Regions from separate parts of the Nocardia glycosmidis genome, predicted to be linked through region 2. Evidence: riboswitches for the same ligand, from Rfam matches in the RefSeq annotation. Region 2 holds a riboswitch; each other region holds the start of a gene.

Region 1 (6,323 bases), on a different contig from region 2:
TGCGGACCGGGGCCGAGACCGGCCAATTCGACGATCTTGATGCCCGCGAGGGGGCCCCGCTCAGGGATGGATGGAGTACTCACGCCCTACCTCACATGGTCGTTGATCCAGCTTGTCGTTGATTCAGCGCACCGACAGCTGGTGCGTCGTCCCGGCCGTCGCCGAACGGGTGAATTGACAGTAGGACAATAACGCCGGAAGGGCGAGCCGGGTCACACTCGCACGCCGGGTCGGCGATGGGCGGCAGCAACCGGCCCCGGATATCGGCCGCGTGCCGTTCTCCGGGGACCGGTGCCGGGTCGCTCAGGAGAGGGCTCGGTCGAGGTCGTCCAGGAGGTCTTCGACGTCTTCGAGGCCCACCGAGACGCGCAGGACGCCGTCGGACAGGCCGATGGTGGCGCGGCCTTCGGCGCCCATGGCGCGGTGGGTGGTGGTGGCCGGGTGGGTGATCAAGGTCTTGGCGTCGCCGAGGTTGTTGGAGATGTCGATGACGCGCAATCGGTTCAGCACCTCGAAAGCGCGCTTCTTCGCCTCGTTCTCGGGGGCGTCCAGCTCGAAGGTGACCACGGTGCCGCCCCCGCTCATCTGACCGGTGGCCAGCGCGTGCTGCGGATGCGACTCCAGGAAAGGGTATTTCACCCAGCTGACCGCCTTGTTGTCCTCCAGGAAGCGGGCAACCCGCAGTGCGGAGTCGACCGAATGGCGCACCCGCAGCGGCATGGTTTCCAGACCCTTCAGCAGGGTCCACGCGTTGAACGGGCTCAGCGCCGGACCGGTATGGCGCATCAGCGTTTTCACCGGCCCGTCGATGTAGTCCTGCGCGCCGAGAATCGCTCCGCCGAGTACCCGGCCCTGCCCGTCGATGTGCTTGGTGCCGGAGTAGACCACCACGTCGGCGCCGAGTTCGAAGCCGCTTTGCAGCAACGGTGTGGCGAAGACGTTGTCCAGCACCACTTTCGCGCCCGCGGCATGGGCCAGTTCGCTCACCCTACGGACATCGACCAGGGTCTGCATCGGATTGGCGGGCGTCTCGAAGAACACCGCATTGGTCGGCACCGACAGCGCCTGCTCCCACTGGTCGAGATCCTCGCCGTCGACGAAGACGGTCTCCACGCCCCAGCGCGGCAGGATCTCGTTGCACACCACGAAGCAGGAACCGAATAGGCTGCGCGCGGCGACCAGCCGGTCACCCGCGCCGAGCAATGCGCCCAGCGCGGTGAACACCGCCGACATGCCGCTCGCGGTGGCGAAGCACGCTTCGGCGCCGTCGATCAGCCGGATCCGCTCCTCGAACATGGCGACCGTCGGATTGCCGTAGCGGGAGTAGACGAAATGCTCCGCCTCGCCGGTGAACGCGGCCTCGGCGGCTTCCGCGCTCTCGTAGACGAAGCCGGAGCTCAGGTACAACGCCTCGGAGGTTTCCTCGAAGCCGGAGCGCCGCAGTCCGCCCCGCACACCGAGCGTCGCGGGACCGACACCCTCGGGCAGGGGCTTGTCGAACGCGCCGCCGGTGATCACGACTGCCGCCAGGGCAGTCCGAGGGCGCGCCAGCCGGCGCCGCCGCGATGCCCGAACCCATCGAGCGGACCCTCGAAGCCGTCGAGCACGTTGTAGGAGGTGTGGTAGCCGGCCGCGGTGGCGGCGATCGCCGCGCCGACCGAACGCTGGCCGGAGCGACAGAGGAACACCACCGGCGTGGCGGGATCGTGGTTGTCGAGTGCCTGCCGCAGTTGCTCGACGAAGGCCTCGTTGCGCGCGCCGGCGGAGTCGACCCACTCGATCAGCACGGTAGGCCGATCGATCGAACTCGTGTCGGGGACGCCGACAAACCGCCATTCGGCTTCCGTCCGCACGTCGACGAGAACGGTTTCGGGATTGTCGCGCAACAGTTCCCATGCCTGCTGGGGGGTGATGTCACCGGCGTAATTGCTCATCTGCTCCTCCTGCGAATCCGCACTTGCCGCGCCCGCGTCTTCGAGCACGGCCCGGTCGTCACCCGGAGCACCCCACCGCGGAGGAGGGTTGCCGACCAGTAATGCCGGGGCTTGACACTGGTTCTCATGACCTTCGACTGAGATTGCACCGAGCCGGGTCACCGTGTCAAACGGTGGCTCACACTGCGCGAACGCTCAGGTGCAGACCAACCACTTGGCGCCGGATCTGGTGAGGTTCCACGTCTTGGTCGTCTCCGTGCCGTCTGTCACCGTGGTCACGGTGGCCTTGCCTTTGTCGCCGTCGACGATCGGGGGATCGATTTTCCTGATCTCGACTGACTTTCCGGCGCCGGACTGCCCGGCCAGCGGCGAACGGGCGGCGTCGAAGCCCTGGCATCCGGTACCGGGCGCCGGCACCGTCTCGGTGCCATTGGCGCCCTCGACGAAGTTGCGGACGGCCGCGGCGATGCGGTCGGAATCTGTGACATTTTTCTCAGCAGGCGACAGGACTCCGCCGAGCACGATCGCGCCGAGCACGATCGCCGCGATCACCGCGGCCGCGATGAACGGGATCGCGGAAGGCTGGTCGGTCTGATCGACCTGGATGATGTCGTCGTCGTCCGCGGTCGGCCGCTGCTCGGTCATGGCTCGATGATCCCTGGTCGGCGGGGTTATCGGGCGCTCGGCCCCACCGGAAAGGGGGGAGTCGCCGCCGGGACCCCAACAGCCGCTTCAGACCGAACGAGAGCGGGTATGCGCCGATTGTGAGGTTCTATGGCATCCACGGGGTTCACGCACCGGCTCGAGGCGCGATCGAGGGTCCCGATAGAATCGCGGGACGGCAGCCTGCTGTGATAGCGAATCGGCAGCTCGTCGCCGCGGCGAACGGAGCACCGTGCAGCCACGAGCCGGCAACGCCGGCGTCCGCACCGGACCGGGGCGACCTAGCCGGTGTGTCAACTTAGCCTAAGCTAAGCCAGACGTCATTAATTGTTTCGACCATGAGGGTGCGCGTAAGAAATGACCGAACAGAGTGCAGTATCGGATGGCGGTGTTCGCGAGCCCTCGGTGGCGACGCAGGCTTCCTCCTCCGGGCCTGACGCGCACACCGCGCCGACCCGCCCGCTCCGCATTGCGATCGTGGGCGCCGGACCGGCGGGGATCTACGCCGCCGACGCGCTGATGAAGTCCGACGCCGAGGTGAGTATCGACCTGTTCGAGCGCATGCCCGCGCCGTTCGGGCTGATCCGCTATGGCGTCGCCCCCGACCACCCGCGGATCAAGGGCATCATCACCGCCCTGCACAAGGTGCTCGACAAGCCTCAGGTCCGCCTGCTCGGCAATATCGACTACGGCACCGACATCACCCTCGATGACCTGCGTGCCTTCTACGACGCGGTGATCTTCTCCACCGGCGCCAACGCCGACCGCGCCCTGCCCGTCCCCGGCATCGACCTCGACGGTTCCTTCGGCGCCGCCGACTTCGTGTCCTGGTACGACGGCCATCCCGACGTGCCGCGCAGCTGGCCGCTGGACGCGGAGAAGGTCGCGGTGCTCGGTGTGGGCAACGTTGCCCTGGACGTGGCCCGCGTGCTGGCCAAGACCGGCGACGAACTGCTGCCCACCGAGATCCCGCCGAACGTGTACAACGGGCTCAAGGCGAACAAGGCCGTCGAGGTCCACGTCTTCGGACGCCGCGGTCCCGCCCAGGCCAAGTTCACCCCGCTGGAGCTGCGCGAACTCGACCACTCGCCGACCATCGAGGTCATCGTCGCCCCCGAGGACATCGATTACGACGAAGGCTCCGAAGCCGCGCGCCGGCATTCCAAGCAGGTCGACATGGTCGCCAACACCCTCGAGCAGTGGGCGATTCGCGACGTCGGCAACCGGCCGCACAAGCTGTTCCTGCACTTCTTCGAGTCCCCCGCCGAGGTGCTCGGTGCGGACGGCAAGGTCGTCGGCCTGCGCACCGAGCGCACCCAGCTCGACGGCACCGGCAACGTCAAGGGCACCGGCGTGTTCAACGACTGGGATGTGCAGGCGGTGTACCGCGCCGTCGGCTACCTGTCGCAGAACATCAGCAGCCTGCCCTTCGACGACCAGGCGGGCACCGTGCCGAACGAGGCCGGTCGCGTGATCGCCGACGAGAACGCCGACGGCGCCGAGCGCTACATGCCGGCCACCTACGTGACAGGCTGGATCAAGCGTGGCCCGGTCGGCCTGATCGGCCACACCAAGGGCGACGCCAACGAGACCATTGCCTGCCTGCTCGACGACGCCGCCGGCTTCACCCCGGCCGAGCGGCCCGACCCGGCGGCCGTCACCGAGTTCCTCGAAGGCAAGGGCATACCGTTCACCACCTGGGCCGGTTGGTACCGCCTCGACGCGCACGAGCGCTCCCTCGGCGAACCCGAAGGGCGCGAGCGCGTCAAGGTGGTCGAGCGCGAGGACATGCTGCGCGCCAGCGAACCGCACAAGGTCTGATCACTCCGCCGCGCCCGATTCCGCTGCCGCGGCAGCACCCCTCGTTGCGGCAGCGGTAAATCCGGCACTGACGCGGCAGCGGAAAATCCGACACTGAGGCATTCTGTACACGTGTTCGATGCCCACCTGCACATCTTCGACCCGCGGTTCCCGCTGGCCGAAAACGAGGGCCACCTGCCCGACCCGTTCACCATCGCCGACTATCGCCGACGGATGTCGCGGTTCGACATCTGTGGCGGCGCCGTGGTCAGCGGGTCCTTCCAGGGCACCGATCAGAGCTACCTGAAGGCCGCCCTCGCCGAGCTCGGCGAGGGCTGGGTCGGTGTCACCCGTCTCGACTTGGACGCCACCGACGAGGAAATCATCGAACTGGACCGTATCGGCGTGCGCGCGCTGCGGTTCAACCTCAAACGCGCGGCCACCGACATCACCGGCATGACGCTGCAAGCGCTGCGCGCGCACGAATTGGCCGGCTGGCACGTCGAGGTCTATATCGACGGCACGATGCTCGCGTCGCTGCAACCGGTCATCTTGAAGCTGCCCGCGCTCTCGGTCGATCATCTCGGGATGTCCGAGGAGGGGCTGCCGTACCTGCTCGATCTCGTCGACCGCGGGGCGCGGGTCAAGGCAACGGGTTTCGGCCGGGTCGCGATGAACGTCGCGGACGCGCTGCGCCGCATCCACGCGGTGAACCCCGAAGCGCTCATGTTCGGCACCGATCTGCCCGGCACCCGAGCGGGACGCCCGTTCGAGGACGCGGATGTCGACCTGCTCTGCGACGTCGTCGGCACCGACATGTACGCGGTGCTCGAAGACAACGCGCGCGCGTTCTACCGGCTCCCCGCTCGCAAGCGGGCCGTCACCGCCGACCCGGCGCCCACGCTTCCGCTGTATCGCCCGCAACCTCCGACACTACGGCTGCGCCGCGATGAATTGCCCGGCGCGCGAGCCGGCGACACGATCCCGTTCCCCGCCATCGACCGCTGACACTCGGCTGCGGCATGCGCGCTGTGTTCGATGATTCGCTCGCTCAGGCAGCGATCGCGCCGACGACCCAGACACCGGTGGCCAGCAGCGCGCCGAAGAGCTCGATGAGGATGGACAAGCCGACGCCTTTCAGCGCGTGAACCGTTGCCCGCCACGCCTGTTGGTTGCCGCGCAGCCGCTCGAGTTCCGAAAGATACACACCGACAACGAAACCGACGAACAAGCCCACCACCGGGATCACGAAGAATCCGACGATGCCGAGAACCGCGCCCACGAAGACCGCGCGATTCGATACCCCCGCGTCCTTCATCTTCCGCCCCGGCCAGGTGTATTTGACGACTCCGGACAGCACCAGCAGCAATGTGCTGATCGCGAAAACCGCCCACGCGGTCGCACCGCCGGTCAGCACCGCCCAGACGGCGATCGCTCCGAATATCAGGATGACACCCGGCAGGATCGGAACAACGATCCCGATCAGGCCGACCAAGATCACCAGGCCGACAAGGAACTCACCCCACACGCCCACTGACGGTTCCTCCGCATCCCCGCGAATCTCTTGTTGCTGGGATTCTGGCGCACCGATGCCGACCGTGCACACCGGGTTCGAGAAATTGCGTTCAGGCACTCATCGGTTGGGCTGCCTGGCGAAGCTGCTGCCTGCGAGCGAGTGGTCGCTGTACTACGCCCGGCCCGGTCAACTGGTGAACGGGGACTTGGTCTTTCCGATCAGGTCGGCGACGGAGTCCAGCACCATGGTGGGGCGGTAGGGGTAGGCCTCGAAGGACGCGCGGGTGGAGATGCCGGAAGTGACCAGGATGGTGCGCATGCCTGCTTCCAGGCCGGAGATGACGTCGGTGTCCATCCGGTCGCCGATCATCACGGTGGACTGGGAGTGGGCGCCGATGCGGCGCAGCGCGG
Region 2 (6,323 bases):
TCTCAGTGGCGGCGCTGCGCTCCCGGCTGCACGACGCGCTGGCGGTGTACGTCGCCGCGATGGACTATCCACGCGGCACCGAGCACCATCGCGCGCCGATGTGGACCGAACACACCACCCGTCCCGGTTGGCAGGCGGTCGCCGCCGTGGTGCCCGACGACTGCGGCCGGATCGATCTGCGCAGCGCGCCCATCGTGGCGATCGCCTACGGCTATCGCGGCGCCGCCCACCAGTGGTGGCACCAGCAGGTACACAGCGGAATGCGGCGCTCGGGCTGGCCGGAACCCTCCGCACGCGAATTGCTCTCGGACTATTTCGAGCTGACCGAACTGCATGTGCATCCCACCGCGCAGGGCCGCGGCATCGGCGCGACGCTGCTGCAACGATTGCTGCGCGACCGGACCGAGCGCGCGGTGCTGCTGTCCACCCCCGAGGTGGACGGCGAGGACAACCGCGCCTGGCGGCTGTACCGCAGGGCGGGATTCACCGACGTGATCCGCAACTTCGTGTTCGCCGGCGACAGCCGGCCGTTCGCGATCCTCGGTCGTCGGCTGCCGCTATGAGCGTGACATGTCGGTAGTCGTCGTCGGTTCTGGGCACAATGCTCTGGTGGCCGCGTGCTATCTGGCCCGCGCCGGGTACCCGGTCGAGGTGCTCGAACGCGACAGCGTGCTCGGGGGCGCGGTGTCGACGGTCGAGCGGTTCCCCGGCCACCAGGTCGATCGCGGCTCCTCGGCGCACATCATGATCCGCCACACCGGCATCATCGAGCAGTTGCAGCTCGACCAGTTCGGCCTGCGCTACATCGATTGCGACCCATGGGGATTCACGCCGGCTCAGGCGGACCGCCCGGCCATCGTGTTCCACCATGACCTGGACGCGACGTGCGCGTCGATCGCGGCGGCCTGCGGGCGGCGGGACGCGGCGCAGTATCGCCGGTTCGTTCGGGTGTGGGGGCCGCGCAGCGCCCGCGTGATGCGGGCTTTCGGTGGCGCCCCGACGCCGGGCAGGCTGGTGCGGTCGTTCTGGGAGCTGGACGCTCGCCGGCACCCGAGCGCGCTGTCGCGGGAGTTCCTGCAATCCGGAGACGCGTTGCTGGACACCTACTTCGACGACGAACGGCTGAAAGCATCGCTGGCCTGGTTCGGCGCACAATCCGGCCCGCCGATGTCGGAGCCGGGCACCGCGCCGATGGTCGGCTTCGCGGCGCTGCTGCATGCGCTGCCGCCGGGCCGCGCGGTGGGCGGCAGCGGCGCGCTGACCGAGGCCCTGGTGGCGCGGCTGCGATCCGACGGCGGGGTGGTGCGCGCGGGCGACGGTGTGACCGCCCTGCATCGCGTCGGCGACCGGTGGCGGGTGCGCACCGAGTCGGGCCGAGAACTGCGCGCCGACATCGTGATCGCCGGCTCGCACGTGCTCACCACGCTGGATCTGCTGCGCGCCGGCGGATTCGATGCCGCACGACTGGACGACTGGCGACGGCGCATCCGGGTCGGTCCCGGCACCGGGATGGTGGTGCGGGTCGCCGCCACCGCACTGCCGCGCTATCCGGGCAGTCCGAGCGACGTATCCGCCCGCGGCCTGCAGTTCCTGGTCTCCGATCGAGCGCAGCTGCGCCGGGCGCACGGCGCGGCGCTGGCCGGGGATCTGCCACCGCGGCCTGTGGTGCTGGTGATGAGCTTCAGCGCGCTGGATCCGACCATCGCGCCGCCGGGCGAGCACCAGCTGTCGCTGTGGGCGCAGTGGCACCCGTACCGGCTCGCGGACGGTGGCGACTGGGCCGCCCTCGCACAGCGGGAGGGCGAGCGGATCATCACCGAGGTCGATTCGTACGCACCCGGTTTCGCCGGCTCGGTACAGCACACGCACGTGCAGACCCCGGTGGACCTGGAGCGCGAGCTCGGGCTCGTCGGCGGCAACGTCATGCACGTGGAGATGTCGCTGGACCAGATGATGCTCCTGCGCCCACTACCGGAACTGTCCCGGCAGCGGGTACCCGGTGCGCCGGGACTGTATCTGACCGGCGCGTCCACCCATCCCGGTGGCGGCGTGTCCGGCGCCAGCGGTCGCACGGCCGCACAACTCGCGCTGCGCGACCTTCGCCGGCCTAGAGGTGCGCGGCGGTTCGGGCGACGCCCCTGACCCGCGGTGACTCGCTCGATGCGGCACACCGACGCGCGTCGCGACCGGCGCCTTTCATTCCGGCCGACCGGCCTGGCACGATGTCACCGTGCAGCCGAGTCCCGTCACCACGATGCCCGTTGCCCCGGATCGCCCGCGCAACCGCCCCCGCCGGGTCGTGCGGGTAGCGGCGGCTGTCCTGCTGGCGGCGTTGCTGGTCCCGGTGCTCGCCAGCTGCCTGCGCGTGCAGGTGTCGATGGGCTTGTCGTCCAACGACCGGGTATCCGGACGGATCGTCGCCGCCGTGGTGCCCACGGGTCCCGAGGACAAGGGCCCGCAGCTGAAGGCGCCCGACACGCTCGCCGCGAAGGTGCGGGTGGAGCCGTACGCCCAAGATGGGTACACCGGCAGCCAGGTGTTCTTCGAAGACTTGTCGTTCGGCGAGGTGCAACAGCTGGGGCAGCTGTCCGAGCAGACCCAGGGCATGTTCCAGCTGCAGTTCCAGCGCACCGGCGACCTGGTCAGCCTCAACGGCCGAGTCGATCTCAAATCCGTGCCGCCGCACGGCTCGGACGTGCAGTTCACCATCGCGTTCCCGGCCCGCGTCGCGAAGACCAATGGCAGCCGCGAGGGCGACAACGTCGTCTCCTGGAAACTGCCGCCCGGCGACGTCTCCACACTGCGGGCCGAAGTCAGCTACGCCGACCCGAACACCCGCTCGTTCGCGGGTTGGGCGGGCATCGTCGGCGGCATCACGCTCGCGGTGGCCGCGATCGCCGCCGCACTGGCGTACCTGGACCGCAATCCCGCCGCGCCCGGCGCGCCGAAAGCCGGGTTTTCCCTGGGCCGCCGGGGCGTTCGGTAACGCAGAATTACTGAGCGGCATTCTCGACCGCTCGACACAACGCGGCGGCTCGCTTCGGGTACCCGGATGTCCTTGCCGCCCTGGCACATCGGCCGTGGGTAGATCAGGTACCTCTCCTCCGTTGCGGGTCGACCGCATCGGTGTGATCGCCTGACCCACCACCGAATCCCGGGCCGGAAGGCCACATCAGCACGGGCGGAGTCCACCTCGCTGCGCAGCCACCGTGCCCCCGTCGGGCTCCCCCGAACTGCCCGACCGGGGCACGGTGCGATGGCAGGGTCCCCCGCTGCAATAGCGCGGTCGACACCTGGCCGCGGCGGACCGTCGTCACGGCTACGACGGCAGCCGACGCCCGGAGCTCATGGCACGGTGGTGATTCCGACTGTCGGCAAGAAGTGGCACGACTTGGCGCCGTTCTGGACCGTGCCGAACACCGCGGCGAGAACCGTGCCGCGGCCGGTATCGACCGGGACCGCGCGGACGCCACCCATCGGAAGCGTCGCGAAGAGGAACTCCCGGATGGCCTGCTCCGCTTTGGGTCGCAACTCCGGCGGGACTGCGGCGGGGATCATCGCGCGGGCCACCTCCGACAGCGGCCCCATGGCGGCGGTGCCGCTGCGTCCGTTACTCAGATTGAGCCAGGCGACCTGCATACCCGCGGTGTTCGAGCCGTCCGGCCCAAGCCCGTACGGCACGAATGTGAACATGGCCTGCCCCGTTTTGACGGCGTTGAGGTCGAGCCCGGGGATCTGCACGGTGTTCTTCGGCCACGGGCCCGGAATGGTCCCGGCCACGGCGGGCGCGAGCCCGAGGGTCGTGTTGTCGAGGCACAACGCCGCCGCGGCCGGATACGCGAACGGCTCGATGCCGAGGCCGCGCAGCGCGTCGAGCGCGGAGTTGTAGATGCTCCACGGGTCACCGGGCGCCGCGGTCTGCGTGGCGCGGTCGGAGAACGCGGGGGCCGGGTCGTCCGGGGCCGCGCCGGCGGCCCCTGGTCCCGCGAGCGCGAGAGCGACCGAGCCGGTCACGACGGCGGACAACAAAGTCAGACTACGCAACGTGATCACGAAACCTCCTCATCGGCGGAACGATCGAGGGGCACAGTACTCCGGCAAACGCACGCAACAGCCGAGATTGCCAACAGCAATTCCACAGCAGTCCAGTTTGCCGGGATCTACGGCACCGGTCGGCCGCCACCGACAAGCTGTACGCCGCGTCCGGCCGCCGCTTCGGCTCCCCCCGGCACGCCGGCGATGATGCGACCGGGGACCGCACCGCTCTCATTCGGCAGCGCACGCCTGGCTACCAGAATTATCCGACGAATCCAGGCCCGACAAGATCTACGCTCACGCTGATTACTTCTCTTGTTCCAGAGTCCAGTTGCTCGGCATCATGATTCGGCTCGACCCCGACATCGGCCGGCGGGGGGTCGGCACCAACCATCCAGAGCGACCGAGAGACCTGGCTCGTCGACGTCGCAGCAACCCCCCGGTCACCGGGTGCGGGTGCTTCCGCCGGGACCGATGGAGGAACCGAAGTGATTATCGAGGACCTGGCATGGCGTGAGCGTGCCATGGACGCAGCCGCGTTCACGCTCAGGCCGGAACCGAGCGCCCGCGAGGTGCGGGCATGACCACGTCCGCCGCACCCGAAACCTCCTCGCTCGGCGATCCGGCCCCGGCCGGCACATCCGAGCCGCATCCCGCTCGAGCAGGTGAGACGCCTGAGGTAGCCAAGAGCCGGCACCCGTGGCGGTGGGTGGTCAGCGCTGTCGCGCTGGTTCTGCTCGCCCAGTTCGTGCACGGTCTGGCCACCAACCCCGGCTGGGATTGGCCGACGTTCGCGCAGTACATCACGGCGAAATCGGTGCTGTCGGCATTGCAAGTGACGTTGGAGCTGACCGTGTGGGGTACCGCGCTGGGATTCCTCCTCGGCACCGCGCTGGCGGTCGCCCGGCTATCGAACAATCCGGTATTGCGGGTGATCTCCTGGGCCTACATCTGGGCGTTCCGGGCCATCCCGCTGATCGTGCAGCTGCTGTTCTGGTTCAACATCGCCTATCTGTACCGGACGCTGTCGATCGGCATCCCGTTCGGCCCGGCGCTGTTCACCTTCGAGGTGAACGGCGTGATCAGCGGCTTCACCGCCGCCGTGATCGGATTGGCCCTGCATCAGGCGGCATATTCCGCCGAAATCATCCGCGCCGGATTCATCTCGGTCGACGCGGGACAGCTGGAGGCCGCCGCCGCACTGGGGATTCCGCGACTGCGGCAGTTCCGCACCGTCGTTTTCCCGCAGGCGATGCGCTCGATCCTGCCGAACGCGACCAACGAGGTGATCAGCCTGTTCAAGGGCACCTCGATCGTGTCGGTGATGGCGATCGCCGAGCTGTTCTACCAGGTCCAGGTGATCTATGGGCGCAATGGGCGGGTTGTGCCGCTGCTGATGGTCGCGACGGTGTGGTACTTCGTGCTCACCACCGTGCTCTCGGTGGCGCAGTATTACATCGAGCGTCACTACGCCAAAGGCGCGCACCGCAATCCGCCGCCTTCGCCGCTGCAGCGCGCGTGGCAGAAGCTGCAGGAAGTCGCCGAGATCGGTTCCACCGCACCACGCGGAGCGACACGATGACCGGCACGCTCGCCGTCGAGGTTCGCGGCGTCCGGAAATCCTACGGGCCGCACCAGGTGTTGCGCGGCATCGATCTGACCGTTCGCTCCGGCGAAGTGGTCACGGTGATCGGTCCATCCGGCTCCGGCAAGTCGACCCTGCTGCGCGTGGTGAACCGCCTGGAATCACTGGACGCGGGAACTGTGCACATCGACGGCGAGCTGATCGGCTACCGCCTGCGCCGTAACCGGTTGCACGCGCTGCCGGACCGGGAAGTGCGCAAGCAGCGCTCCCGGATCGGCTTCGTCTTCCAGCAGTTCAATCTGTTCCCGCACCTGACAGTGCTCGACAACATCACGCTCGCACCGCTTTCCGCGCAGCACCGCGACCGCGCCGAAATCGAGCGCGAGGCAAAGGAACTGCTCGAACGCGTCGGCATCGGGCAGCTCGCCGGAGCGTATCCGCGCAGGTTGTCCGGCGGCCAGCAGCAACGCGTGGCGATCGCCCGCGCACTGGCGCTGCGGCCCCGCGTGATCCTGTTCGACGAGCCGACCTCCGCATTGGACCCCGAGCTGGTCGGCGAAGTCCTCGACGTGATCCGCGACCTCGCGCACGGCGGCACCGCCCTGGTGATCGTCACCCACGAAATCGGTTTCGCTCGCGAAGTCGCCGACACCGTGGTGTTCCTCGACGAGGGGGTCATCGTCGAGCAGGGTCCGCCGGCGGC
Region 3 (6,323 bases), on a different contig from region 2:
CCTGTACACGTCCATGGTCTATCCCGCCGACTACGGCTACATCGAGGACACCCTCGGCGAAGACGGTGACCCGCTGGACGCACTGGTCCTGCTGCCGGACTCGGTGTTTCCCGGCGTGATCGTGGAGGCCCGTCCGGTCGCGATGTACAAGATGGTCGACGAGGCGGGCGGTGACGACAAGATCCTGTGCGTGCCCGCGGGCGACCCGCGCTGGGACCACATCCAGGATCTGAAGGACGTCCCGGAGTTCGAATTGGCCGCGATCAAGCACTTCTTCGAGCGCTACAAGGATCTCGAGCCCGGCAAGTTCGTCAAGGGTTCGGAGTGGGTCGGCCGCGCCGAGGCCGAGGCCGAGATCGAAGCCTCGATCCAGCGCCTGAAGAACGAGGGGTAGTTCGGCGCTGTGTTGTTTGGCAGCGCCTTCGGCGCTGCGGGTTCGCGGCCCCTTCATGGCTCGCGTCCGAGCGACCGCCGCTGGCGACTTCGTCGCGAACGTGGCGGCCACTCGGACGGGAGCGGGGCCGGGAACGCTCAATTGTCGTTCTTGCTGCGCTCGGCTCAGCGGGAATCCGTTGGTGACCGGTGCTGGTGCTTCGTGACCGGAAAGGCGAAAAGGGACACCCGGATACCGGATGCCCCTTCTCAGGGTTAGGTGGCTCAGTAGTAGATGTAGAGGTCCCAGCCGCCGTAGGTGTCGACGCACTCCCAGTAGTAGCCGCCGGTGCTCGGCGAGGCGCCGTCGGCGCTGCAGGCGTTCAAAGTGGCATAGGTGCCGACGTAGGTGCCGCCATAGGCGACGTCGTGGTATCCGGGCGCGGCCGAGGCCGAAGCGGCCGTCGACACCCCGGCGACGGCGGCGGTGGCCAGCAGACCAGCAGCGAGAATGGACTTGATGCGCATTGTTCGTTCTCCTGAATTTCCGGGTGGAATTTCTGACACCACAAACGTTATGGCCGATCGCCGCTGCGCACAGCCACCCCTAGGGTGAGGGCAGTGCAACCCTGGGGCGAATCACCTTGCCCACCCTTTCGCTCCCCTCGGGCGGGCACCGCGCATCCCATCCGGTCGCGCCCCCGCCGACGGACTCACTTGCCGCGGAACTCGGGCGCGCGTTTTTCGAAGACGGCCTTGATGGCCTCGGTCAGGTCCTCGGAGGGCAGGAACGCGGCATTCCACGCGGAGACGTAGCGCAGACCCGCGGCGACCTCGTCCTTGCGCCGCTGCTCCAGCACATCTTTGACACCCTGCACGACCAGTGGGGGATTCGCGGCGATCTCGCGGGCGGTGGCGTGCGCCGCGGACAGCACCGCCTCCTGATCCGGGAAGACGTCGTTGACCAGGCCGATCTTCTCCGCACGCGCGGCGTCGATGTCTTTGCCGGTGTAGGCGAGTTCACGCAGGTGCCCCTCGCCGATCACACCGGGCAGCCGGTGCAGCGACCCGATGTCCGCGACGATCGCGACCTTGGCCTCTCGCAGGCTGAACTTCGCTTCGGCGCTGGCGTAGCGGATGTCGGCCGCCGCGATCAGGTCCAGTCCACCGCCGATGCACCACCCGGATACCGCGGCGATCACCGGTTTGCGGCAATCCGCCACCGCGGTGACCGAAGCCTGCATTTTGCGCAGCTCGGTCAGGAATTCGGTGCGCGGCCCAGCCCAGGCCCGCTCGCCCAGCAACGCACCGAACATGCCGCTCATCGCGGGCAGCAGGTCGAGGCCGTAGCAGAAGTTCTTTCCCGAACCGGTCAGCACAATCGCGCGGATCTCCGGGTCGGTGTCCAGCGCCTGGAAGATCTCCGGTAATTCGCGCCAGAAATCCGGGCCCATCGCATTGCCCTTGCCGGGACCGGTCAACGCAACCTGCGCAACGTTGTCCTTCGTTTCGACGGCGAAAGCTTGCCACTCTGTCATTTGTACAGCGTATCGAGCGGATTCGAGACCGACATCCTGGGCCGGGACAGCCCCGCATACCGGACGGAGCACGCAAACCTCGCCGCGTGTAAATCCTGTGCAAATTAACGGGGACGCACCTGGTTCCCGGCTCGAATAAAGCCGGATCATGGTCGAGTCAGCAAACCTCATTCATCGGGTTCGGAGCAGATCATGCTGATGCATCAGGGAATCGGCCTCGACCGGTTCAATGAAATGCCGCGCGGCAGCGCGGTCCACGCACTGTACGAATGTTGCTGCAACGTCACGTGGGCGGCGAAGCTGACCGACGCTCGTCCCTATCCGGACCAGGACGCGCTGCTGGCCAGAGCCGATGTCGAGCTGCTCGCCCTCTCCCGGCGAGATGTCGACCGCGCCTTCGAAGCACTTGTGCACGAGCAGGTCTCGGCACACGATCTGACCCAGCTCGCCCGAATCACCCGGGAGCGGCTTTCCGGAATGCTCGGCCCGATCGAGGGGTTCCCGGAATACTGAGCCGGTGGCGCGACTCGCGCGGCGCACCGCCCGCAATCGCTCTACTCTGGTGGGATGCGCAGGTCGTCATTGCCACCGGTCGCCTGCCGGGTCGCCGATACCCTCATCGCCCGAGGCCATCACGGCCTGATCGTGGCCCAGCCGGAGCCGACGCGCAGCGCCGCGGACGCCGCCAGGGTGCTGGGCGTGGACCTGGGCGCGATCACGAAATCACTTGTCTTCCTCCTCGACGACGAACCGGTTCTGCTGCTGGTCTCCGGCGCACACGAAGTCGATCTGGCGAACACCGGAGCGCGCCTGGAGGGAACGCTGACCCGCGCCGCCGCCGAGCTGGTGCTCGAAGTCACCGGCCAGCCGATCGGCGGTGTCGCACCGGTCGGCCACCCGACCAACCTGCCGACCTGGGTGGACAACGCGCTGTCGCGACATCGAGAGGTCTGGGCGGCGGGCGGGCACCCGGATACCATTTTCCGCACGACGTTCCCGGAGCTGCTGCGGATCACCGCGGGCCTTCCGATCGACGTCGATTGAGGTCGGGTTACCGGGTCCGCCGATAGCATCCGGCAGCGCTCGAACCGCGGTCTCAGCCGATCAGGCAGGGAGCCGCGCCGGCCGGGGCGGTGGAGGTGAAGGGGCGCGTTTCGGGGGTGGGGTTCCACAGACCGTTGGTGGCGGCGTAGTCCCAGATGGGGCCGGTGCTCACGAGAGTCGCCACGGCCTCGATCAGGCGGTCCACATCAGCGGAGGTGGTGCCCAGGCCGATGCTGGCGCGCAGCGCCCCATCCAGGCCGAGGCGAGCCAGCAGCGGGTGGGCGCAGAAACGTCCGTCGCGCACGCCGATGCCGTGTTCGGCGGAGAGATAGGCGGCGACCTGACCGGGGACGAATCCATCCAGCGTGAAGGCGACGATACCCACCGAGTCGGGACTGTCGGACCAGATGCGCAGCAGCCGCACGCCCGAGATCGCGGCAAGGCCGTCCCGGAGCCGGTCGGCGAGCCGGTGTTCGTGCGCGGCAAGGGTTTCGGCCTCGATGGCACACAGCGCGTCGCACGCGGCGGCGAGCGCGGCGGCGCCGAGCACGTTCGGCGACCCGGCCTCGTGCCGCTGCGGAGCGGGGGCCCACTCGGCCTCGGTTGTGCTCACCTCCCGAACCGCCCCGCCGCCGGACAGATAGGGCTGCGCCGCATCGAGCCAATCCCGCTTGCCCACCAGCACACCCGCGCCGAAGGGCGCGTACAGCTTGTGACCGGAACAGGCTAGATAGTCGATTCCGGTGTCCCGCAGGCTGATCCGACGATGTGGCGCCAGCTGCGCCGCGTCCACCAAGATCCGGGCGCCGCACTGGTGCGCGATGGTGGCCAGCCGCTCCAGTGGCAGCACCTCCCCGGTGACGTTCGACGCGCCGGTCACCGCGAGCAACGCGGCGGGCTTGCTGCACAACTCGGCGACCAGCCGGCCGACGGTCTCCTCGACCGTGTCGGCCGCCTGCACGACGCGGCGGCCGCGCCTGGTCCACGGCAGGAAGTTGGCGTGGTGCTCGATATCGAGCACTACCGTGTCGCCGGGCACGCAGGACGCGAGCAGGTTCAGCGAGTCGGTGGTGTTGCGCGTGAACACCACCACGTGATCCGGTGCGGCGTCGAGGAACTTGCCTACCGATCCGCGGGCGGCCTCGTAGCACTCCGTGGAGATCCGCGAAGCGTAACCCGCGCCGCGGTGCACGCTCGCGTAGAACGGCAGCAACTGCTGCACGCGGTCGGTAACCTGCGCCAATGCCGGCGCGCTCGCCGCATAGTCGAAATTCGCGTAGCTCGCGGTTCCGCCCTGCACGAGCGGCACCAGCAGTTCGTCGCCCGAGACCCGGGCGAATGCGGCACAGGTGGTATCGACAACACTAGTCATCACGTGAATCCCGTCGGCTCTAGGACCGCGATCGAATGATTCGTCGAGTCCGCGCTTGCCGCGCCCGGTTGGGCGGCGGCCGGGTCGTCACCCGGAGCACCCCACCGCGGAGGAGGGTTGCCGACCAGCAAGCCGGGGCTTAGCGCTGGTACTCATGACCTGACCCGAGATTGGCAGAAGCGCCCCAGCGCTGTCAACTGGGTACCAATCCCAGGCCGGCACATACCGATCGGGACCTGCCCGACGTCCGTGCGTCCGCGCGCAGACTCACGAGCCGGGCCGGCACCCCTGACCTCGCTTTACGAGCACTGTTCGCCATCGAAGCCGGCACGCGGCTGTTGCCCTGAACACATCCGCGCCACCGCTGCCGGCCGGAGCAGGCCCGGCATCTCGTCTCCGACGACGCTACGACCGAACAAATACAGCAAATACGCAGCAGCACCCGGTAACCCGAACGATCGTCCCTGGTGCCCAGGTAACCACAGCGGCCCGCGCTTTTGCGGAAAGCAAAACCAAGCGTTACCTGTTCGCAGCCCGTCGCGCCCCGATTCGCGATGTCACAGCGCACGAGTCGCCGGACGCTCAGCCCTCATCCAGCTAACAACAAGCAGCCGATCTCGAATCCATGGTGTTCACCCCTTGTCGAGCGCAGCGACATTCCCCGTTCGCGCAGCGCCGCTGGGCGCTGCCGAAGCAAACCCAGTACCGTGGACAACTGGCCAATCGCGGCATTTGCCCTTTGGTAACCCCGCCCTTTGGTAACCCGCCCTTTGGTAACCCAACTATGGCGCGACAACGGAAAGTGTGAGGCAGATCGATGGAAGGTTCGGTGGGCACCGTGCTCCGAACAGAGGTCGACGCGCCGCAGCGTCCGTTGTTGCGGGGCGAGCATGCGCCGCAGGCCAGGACGCTGGTCGACATCCTGACCGCTACCGCGCTCGCACATCCCGACGCCCCGGCCATCGACGACGGCCAGGTGGTGCTGACCTACCTGGACTTGGTGGTCGAGGTCGAGCAGACCATGGCCCGCCTCGCCACAGCGGGCGTACGCCCCGGTGACCGGGTCGGGGTGCGGATGCCTTCCGGGACCCGCGGACTCTACGTCACCATTCTCGCGGTCCTCTACAGTGGCGCGGCCTATGTGCCGGTCGACGCCGACGACCCGGACGAGCGGGCCCAGCTGGTCTTCGGCGAAGCCCAGGTCACCGCGCTGGTGACCGCCGACGGCATCGAGACCACGGCCGCGGGTATCCGTGCCGCGGAACAGCACGAACGTGGGGAAACCTGGTCGACGCTCCCCACCCCCGGCGACGATGCCTGGATCATCTTCACCTCGGGCTCGACCGGCACCCCGAAAGGCGTTGCCGTCACCCACCGCAACGCCGCCGCGTTCGTCGACGCCGAAGCTGACCTGTTCCTGCGCGACGCCCCGATCGGCCCGGGTGACCGGGTGCTCGCCGGTCTCTCGGTCGCCTTCGACGCCTCCTGCGAGGAGATGTGGCTGGCCTGGCGCAACGGCGCCTGCCTGGTGCCGGCTCCGCGCGAGCTGGTGCGCACCGGCGCCGACCTGGGCCCCTGGCTGGTGCGGCGCGAGATCAGCATCGTCTCGACGGTGCCGACCCTGGCCGCGACCTGGCCGGTCGAAGCGCTGGAGGCGGTGCGCCTGCTCATCTTCGGCGGTGAGGCCGTCGCACCGGAACTCGCCGAACGACTTGCCGGAGATGATGATTCGATTCGCGAGGTATGGAACACCTACGGCCCCACCGAGGCAACGGTCGTCGCCTGTGCCGCACAGCTGAACGGCCAGTGGCCGATCCGGATCGGGCTTCCCCTCAACGGCTGGGATCTGGTCGTGGTGGATCAAGCGGGAAATCCCGTGGCCGAGGGCGAGTCCGGCGAATTGGTGATCGGCGGCGTCGGCCTGGCACGCTATCTCGACCCCGCCAAGGACGCGGAGAAGTACGCACCGCTGCCCTCGGTCGGCTGGGACCGCGCCT

What was found. A riboswitch is a leader RNA that binds a small molecule or an ion and turns the genes downstream of it on or off. The one in region 2 is predicted to bind S-adenosylmethionine.
Region 1: it holds a riboswitch for S-adenosylmethionine, as region 2 does, so the genes downstream of both, ACT86A_RS04065 (rhodanese-like domain-containing protein) here and ACT86A_RS21535 (amino acid ABC transporter permease) in region 2, are expected to answer to the same signal.
Region 3: it holds a riboswitch for S-adenosylmethionine, as region 2 does, so the genes downstream of both, ACT86A_RS19915 (aminotransferase class V-fold PLP-dependent enzyme) here and ACT86A_RS21535 (amino acid ABC transporter permease) in region 2, are expected to answer to the same signal.

The regions. Positions count from the first base shown of each region.
Region 1 is NZ_JBQWRH010000002.1:340,595-346,917, reverse strand. Features, by position in the region: gene ACT86A_RS04075 (CaiB/BaiF CoA transferase family protein) at 1-83, opposite strand, end outside; gene ACT86A_RS04070 (O-succinylhomoserine sulfhydrylase) at 304-1,518, opposite strand; gene ACT86A_RS04065 (rhodanese-like domain-containing protein) at 1,515-1,934, opposite strand; SAM riboswitch class IV at 1,949-2,066, opposite strand; gene ACT86A_RS04060 (Rv0361 family membrane protein) at 2,130-2,579, opposite strand; gene ACT86A_RS04055 (FAD-dependent oxidoreductase) at 2,955-4,418, shown strand; gene ACT86A_RS04050 (amidohydrolase family protein) at 4,530-5,405, shown strand; gene ACT86A_RS04045 (DUF456 domain-containing protein) at 5,449-5,931, opposite strand; gene ACT86A_RS04040 (HAD-IIA family hydrolase) at 6,100-6,323, opposite strand, start outside.
Region 2 is NZ_JBQWRH010000018.1:26,377-32,699, forward strand. Features, by position in the region: gene ACT86A_RS21515 (GNAT family N-acetyltransferase) at 1-563, shown strand, start outside; gene ACT86A_RS21520 (phytoene desaturase family protein) at 571-2,142, shown strand; gene ACT86A_RS21525 (LppM family (lipo)protein) at 2,255-2,986, shown strand; gene ACT86A_RS21530 (hypothetical protein) at 3,346-4,053, opposite strand; SAM riboswitch class I at 4,423-4,516, shown strand; gene ACT86A_RS21535 (amino acid ABC transporter permease) at 4,616-5,617, shown strand; gene ACT86A_RS21540 (amino acid ABC transporter ATP-binding protein) at 5,614-6,323, shown strand, end outside.
Region 3 is NZ_JBQWRH010000015.1:166,769-173,091, forward strand. Features, by position in the region: gene ACT86A_RS19890 (inorganic diphosphatase) at 1-394, shown strand, start outside; gene ACT86A_RS19895 (hypothetical protein) at 658-900, opposite strand; gene ACT86A_RS19900 (crotonase/enoyl-CoA hydratase family protein) at 1,086-1,910, opposite strand; gene ACT86A_RS19905 (2-oxo-4-hydroxy-4-carboxy-5-ureidoimidazoline decarboxylase) at 2,103-2,423, shown strand; gene ACT86A_RS19910 (YbaK/EbsC family protein) at 2,478-2,954, shown strand; gene ACT86A_RS19915 (aminotransferase class V-fold PLP-dependent enzyme) at 3,007-4,326, opposite strand; SAM riboswitch class IV at 4,373-4,486, opposite strand; gene ACT86A_RS19920 (Pls/PosA family non-ribosomal peptide synthetase) at 5,144-6,323, shown strand, end outside.